DNA from 2 places in the Dyadobacter sp. 22481 genome. Region 2 is predicted to be linked to the other one. Evidence: riboswitches for the same ligand, from Rfam matches in the RefSeq annotation. Region 2 holds a riboswitch; the other holds the start of a gene.
What was found. A riboswitch is a leader RNA that binds a small molecule or an ion and turns the genes downstream of it on or off. The one in region 2 is predicted to bind thiamine pyrophosphate.

Region 1 (3,425 bases), on a different contig from region 2:
GCGCGTAAGTGAACTGGCTTCCCGCGATCACATTCGGTGAGAAGGAAATATCCGACTTGCCGTGATTCACGGTTTGATAACCGCCGTTATCATAGTCGACAATGTATTCCGTAAAGTTTTTGATTTTATTCAGACTGAAGGTAACATTTGCATTCCATTTCAGGTGGTTATTGAAAACTACCGCCCCTTCCAGCTCGATGCCGGTGCGGTAGCTTTTAGGCACGTTCACGCGTACGGAACCGCCTACGTCATTGATCTGGCCGGTGAGTACAAGCTGGTTTTTGTAGCTCATCAGATAGTAGTTCGCTGAAAACGCCCATTTGCCTTGCTGCGTACGGAAACCGGCTTCGACATTCTGCAAACGCTCGCTTTTTGGGAAGAGATTGGCGGTAGAGGAAGTGAAATCATCACGGTTAGGTTCGCGGTTTCCGATGCTGTATGATGCGTAAACGGAACTTTGCTCAGCCAATTGATAAGTAAGACCTGCCTTTGGATTAAAAAATGAATACGACTGATCGAACGCGAGCTGAACGAGGTCATTGTCGGTTCCATGAATGGCATGGCTTACGCGACGGTATTGCAGATCGGCAAATGCGGTTAGCTTGTCTGTAAAAGCATAGTAGAGCTTTCCGTACAGGTTAAAATCTTTCTTTTTGCCCGTGCTGAAATAGTATTGATGCTCGTTTTCGATATTTCCCGCATTGCGCGCCCAGATGATCTGTCCGTAATGGTCGCCGTCGTACTGGTTCCAGCCGCCGCCAAAACTGGCGGTAAGTTTTTTGAAACTGTTATAGTCGAATGAAAATGTAGTTCCGTAAAAGTAATTATCCAGCCAGCGGCGGCGGATGATATCGGTGCTGGTGAGGGTGTCTTTGCCGATAACCACGTTAGGCAGGTTGTATTTGCTGTAATCGTCTGCCGCGCGGTATTGTTCGTAATAGCCCAGGCCGCGTACGAGGAACGCGTTGAGGTTGAATGTCAGTTTGTTACTCAGGTTGTGGGAGGAAACGATCTGGTAATGGTCCTGGCGGTAGTTGTCGACTTCGTTTTTGTAAGTATATGAATTATAAGTCCGGTTATCGGAATTGAGCAGGTTTTGTGCGTCTTTTTCTCCTAAATAATTTCTGTCAATATAAGCCAGAACGCCCTCGCGGTCCCCGCGGAGTTTAGCCTCCGGTACACCGTTCCACGACTGGTAAGTGCGTTCTTTGCCCGAAAATACATTCACGCGCACAAAACTCTTCTTGCCGAAATACCCGCCCGAAAGGTAATAGGAGTGCAATTCCGAGGAAGCACGATCTACAAAGCCGTCCGAAGAAACCCGCGATAGCCGTGCATCGAATGTGAACTTATCCTTAATCAGTCCCGAGCCGACTTTCAATGTGTTTTTGAACGTATTGAAAGAGCCGTATGAGTTATTCAGCTCCGCATAAGCCGTTTCGCGAAATGCATTGGTATTGATATTCACCGAAGCGCCGAACGCACCGGCGCCGTTGGTAGAGGTCCCCACGCCGCGTTGGATCTGGATGCTACTCACCGACGACGCAAAGTCGGGCATATTGACCCAGAAAACACCCTGGCTTTCCGCATCATTATAAGGAATGCCGTTCACTGTCACGTTAATGCGGGTCGCATCGGAGCCCCGTATGCGTATACCCGTGTAGCCCACACCACCGCCCGCGTCGCTCGTGCTCACGAGGGAAGGAGAGAAGTTGAGGAGCACGGGAAGGTCTTGCCCCATGTTCTGCTTGTCTATTTGGGCGGCGGTTACGTTGGTGTAAGCCATACCCGTTTTATCATTCACGCGGGTGGCGTTGATAATGACCTCATCGGCCTGGTAAGTGCTCTTTGTCAGTTTAACATTGACTTTTTCGGAGCCGCCAAGCGATATCTTCGAAGTTTGGTAACCGATGTAGGAAATGTCGAGGGCGTCGATATTGTCTGAAATGTTTTTCAGAATAAAATTCCCGTCCTTATCCGTGCTCGTGCCGCGGATTTCGCCTGCTTTGACCGTCGCGCCGGGCAGAGGTTTACCGTCTTCGGCATCTGTAATGCGGCCGGAAATGCTTTTTTGTGCAAAAGAGAGGAGCGAGGTGGTGCTTAACGACAGCGCCAGTAGATAGGTAGTAATTTTTCGCATTGCGATAGTCAATTACAACAGGCAGGGGCCACCTATCCGAAAGTTCGATAAAATGTGAACAGAAAACAGCCGGTTCCGGCTTTCTCTCCCTACGCCGGCATTACCCGGATCAGGTTAAATGGGTATGATCTCAGCCCGTTCGGTAGGGCACCCCTTGAGATTATGCTGCAAAATTAAGTGTTTGGAAGGGATGTTACAAGTGACCCCGGTTTATTGTCCTGGCGCGACTCAGGATTAAGGTTTTGTACATGAAAGGTTTTCAATAATAATATAACCAATTAAATTCAACACATATCTTGCGTGTATCGGCATATTAACGTCGTTTTCTGTATTTTTACATATTTCAATGCGAACTTAATAACTGCCTGAATTACAATGCCAAACTATACAGACACACCCGATATCAGCGCCTCCAAACACGCCATTGACCTCGAATACCGCTTTGGCGCGCATAACTACAAACCGATGCCGGTAGTGATCGAACGGGGCTCGGGCGTTTTTTTGTGGGATGTGGAAGGGAAGCAGTACTTCGATTTTCTCTCGGCTTACAGCGCGGTGAGCCAGGGGCATTGCCACCCAAAGATCGTGCAGGCGATGATCGAACAGGCACAAAAACTAACGCTGACGTCGCGGGCATTCTATAACGACCGCTTGGGCGAATGCGAGCAATTTCTTTGCGAATACTTCGGGTATGATAAAGTTCTAATGATGAATTCCGGCGTCGAAGGAGGTGAAACTGCGCTGAAATTGACCCGGAAATGGGCGTATAAAGTGAAGGGTATCGAGCCCGGCAAAGCGAAAACGGTGTACGCGGCAGGTAACTTCTGGGGCAGGACACTGGCGGCGATATCTTCTTCGACGGACCCGTCGTCGACCAATGATTACGGTCCGTTCCTGCCCGGCTACGAAATCATTCCCTACAACGACCTTGGTGCACTTGAAAATGTCCTGAAAAGCGACCCCAATATTGCCGGATTCATGGTGGAACCCATTCAGGGAGAGGCTGGTGTGGTGGTGCCGGATGAAGGTTATCTGAAAGGTGTGCGCGATTTGTGTACAAAATACAACGTGCTTTTCATCGCCGATGAGGTGCAAACCGGCATCGGGCGTACGGGCAAGCGCCTGGCGTGCGACTGGGAGGGCGTGAAGCCGGATATTTTGGTACTCGGAAAAGCATTATCCGGCGGTACCATGCCGGTTTCGGCTGCTTTTGCCGATGACGAGATAATGCTGACGATCGCTCCCGGCGAGCATGGCTCCACATATGGCGGTAACCCGCTCGCAT
Region 2 (3,425 bases):
CGATTTTGGTCAGTTCGCCCAGTGTTTCGAGTTCCGAGAATTGCGCTGCGTCGTTGGCGTCGGCAATGCTGCCGGGACGCAGGCCGTCGCCGAGTGAGAATGCCACGTCGTAAGCCTTCATGATCTCGCATATTTCCTCGAAATGCGTGTACAGGAAGTTCTCTTTATGATGCGCAAGGCACCATTTTGCCATAATTGACCCGCCGCGCGAAACAATTCCGGTAATGCGTTTGGCGGTCAGCGGAATGTAGCGCAGCAGTACGCCCGCATGGATTGTGAAGTAATCCACACCCTGTTCGGCCTGTTCGATTAATGTATCGCGGAAAAGCTCCCAGGTCAGATCTTCGGCTTTACCGTTTACTTTTTCCAAAGCCTGGTAAATGGGCACGGTACCGATCGGTACGGGCGTGTTGCGGATGATCCACTCGCGCGTTTCGTGGATGTTCTTGCCGGTCGACAGATCCATGATGGTATCCGCACCCCAGCGGCAAGCCCACACGGCTTTTTCCACCTCTTCTTCAATGCTCGACGATACGGCCGAGTTCCCGATATTGGCATTGATCTTCACCAGGAAGTTTCGTCCGATGATCATCGGTTCGCTTTCAGGGTGGTTGATGTTCGAGGGGATTACCGCTCTTCCCGCGGCTACCTCCTCTCTCACAAACTCAGCGGTAATGTGGCTTTTAGGCGTATTTGCCCCGAAGCTGTGGCCCGCGTGCTGGTGTGCCAAAGCGCCTGCCTTGCCATTCAAAGACGCCAAGTGCAAGTCGATTCGCTGGTTTTCGCGGATGGCAATGTATTCCATTTCAGGTGTGATAATGCCTTTTTTGGCATAATGCAGCTGGGAAACGTTCATTCCGGCTTTGGCGCGCAATGGCTTCGCATTATGTGCGAACCGCAAGTGATCCAGTTTTGCATCGGCGAGGCGCATCCGGCCGTATTCAGAAGAAATCGTTTCCAGCTCCTCCACGTCCCCGCGACCGCGTACCCACTCCGCACGTAATGCGGGAAGGCCTTTCTTGACGTCTATTTCAATATTCGGGTCGGTATAGGGGCCGCTGGTGTCGTAAACGGTAACCGGTTCATTAGGCTCGCTCGCGCCTGGTTTTCCCGGACGCGCGCCGCCGTGAATGCGCGTATTAGTCAGCGAAATCTCGCGCATTGCTACTGAAATGTCATGGATCTGCCCTTTAACATATATTTTCTGCGAATTTGGAAACGGGGCACGCGTGATGGTTTCCGGCGTTTTTTCTGTCTTCATGATCATGTTTTCAGGTTTTAAAAATGGTGGGATACAGGACAATGCAATGCTAGCCGCCTTGCGTAGCGGTAATGAGCGTGATCTGGTCGTTGGGGGAAAGCTGGCGGATGGGCCAGTCGGATTTCGGGACTACCGATTGGTTGATGGCCACGGCGATGCCCTTGCCGTTAGCCGAAAATAGTTCGGATACGAGCTGCCCTACCGTGTAAGGGTCGGCGATTTGCTTTGCCTGGCCGTTTAGGATGATTTCCATTCCTGGTTCAGTTTTTTAAATACAAAAAACCTTAGGAATGGACCGGTGACGAAAGAATAGACGGAGCTACGTGCACGGTAACTGCTGCTTTTCCCTTCGGCAGTACTAGCTGCATCAGGTTCAAAGGGTATGATCTCAGTCCGCATGTCGGGACACCCCTAAAGTTGAAGCAAAGCTATTCGAAATTCATGATTTTCAAAAGAATTAGAAAAAAACGTAAGACGGAACGTGGATAAGACGTGAAATTTTTTAAAATATTAAGGTATTTTTGACCCTAATATAAAAACCTGTATAACGACCTGCTTTATTTTGATGGATTTGATCATCAGAAGTGCTGCTCCTAAGGATCTGCCTTCGCTGTTGGAAATAATCAACCACGCTATTCTGAACACCACGGCTATTTATGACTACGAACCCCGGACCTTGGAACAACAAAAGGCCTGGTTTGAACAGATGTTCTATGACGGAATGCCGGTGATCGTAGCGGAATTGGAAGGCGAAGTAATCGGTTATGGGTCCTATAATATTTTCCGCCCGAAAATCGGGTACAAATTCAGTGTAGAGCATTCGATTTACCTCGACGAGAAGTCGCGCGGAATGGGCGTGGGCGGGAAGTTGCTCGGTAGCCTTATCCAGCGTGCGAAGGAATCGGGCCTGCATACGATGATCGGATGTATCGATGCTTCAAACCGTGCTAGTATTGAATTTCACAAGAAATATGGGTTTGTGGAGAAGGGATATCTCAAAGAGGTAGCCTATAAATTTGACCAGTGGCTGGATTTGGTTTATATGCAGCTTTTGTTGGAAGAGGATTGAAAGGAGGAAAGGGAGAATGGAGAATGGAGAATGGAGAATCGAAAAATGTCAGTCTTAGCGAACCGGGCGGTCGAAGACAGTCCGTACGGTGAAATTGCAACGTTGTACTAGTGCTTCGACCGCCCCGGCGGCCCGGTTCGCTCAGCATGACAAAACTTGACAACACTTGACTATTATTGACCACACTGAACAACACCTGACAATACGAAACGAGGCGCAGCTTAAGACTGCGCCTCGTTTTCTTTTAATGGGCTCTGCCCGTTTCTACGTAAGTTTCTTCATCGCCGGTGGGCTTGCCTTGCCACCAGGAGGCGAGTATGGAGCCGGTAATGTTCATCAACGGCCCGAAAATGGCCGGGGCGAGGCCCACGGTGGCCATTTTACCCATTTCCTTCGCGATACCGGAAGCTAATCCGCCATTTTGCATGCCTACTTCAATGGCTATCGTACGGCAATCGCGCTCGCTCATGCGGAACAGGCGGCCCGACCAGTAGCCGAGCGTGTAACCCGAGAGGTTGTGGATCAATACGAGCAACAGCAATGCGGGACCGATCGACAAAAGGCTGTCGCGGCCGGCAGCGGTGATGATCACGATGATGAACGCGATCCCACCCATCGAAACCAGCGGCATAGCAGCGTCCAGCCATTTCACTTTTCCGCTGAACAGCTTGTTGAAGACCAATCCCGCGCCGATCGGAATGATCACCATTTTAATAATATCCCACATCATATGCAAAGTGTCGATCTGCACGAAAGCGCCTGCAAGCAAGCTCATGAGTACCGGTGTTACCAACGGCGCGAGCATGGTTGAAATGGCAGTAATGGTAATAGACAATGCCAGGTTCGCTTTCGCGAGGTAAGAGATCACATTGGAAGCCATTCCGTTGGGTGAGCAGCCGATGAGGATGATACCCGCCGCGATTTCAGGTGGGAAGCCGCTGATGTTCGCCAATGTATAGCCGATGGTCGGCATAATGATAAAGTGGCTCACGACGCCGATAAGCACACCTTTTGGCATTTTAACTACCCCTACAAAATCGCCGAAGCTCATGGAAGTCCCCATCCCGAACATGATGATCTGGATCAATGGGGTAA

Region 1: it holds a riboswitch for thiamine pyrophosphate, as region 2 does, so the genes downstream of both, ACTJJJ_RS26370 (TonB-dependent receptor) here and thiS (sulfur carrier protein ThiS) in region 2, are expected to answer to the same signal.

Annotation. Positions count from the first base shown of each region.
Region 1 is NZ_JBQENV010000004.1:79,110-82,534, reverse strand. Features, by position in the region: gene ACTJJJ_RS26370 (TonB-dependent receptor) at 1-2,140, opposite strand, end outside; TPP riboswitch at 2,211-2,305, opposite strand; gene rocD (ornithine--oxo-acid transaminase) at 2,516-3,425, shown strand, end outside.
Region 2 is NZ_JBQENV010000003.1:713,491-716,915, reverse strand. Features, by position in the region: gene thiC (phosphomethylpyrimidine synthase ThiC) at 1-1,261, opposite strand, end outside; gene thiS (sulfur carrier protein ThiS) at 1,311-1,514, opposite strand; TPP riboswitch at 1,589-1,684, opposite strand; gene ACTJJJ_RS21745 (GNAT family N-acetyltransferase) at 1,827-2,330, shown strand; gene ACTJJJ_RS21740 (bile acid:sodium symporter family protein) at 2,575-3,425, opposite strand, start outside.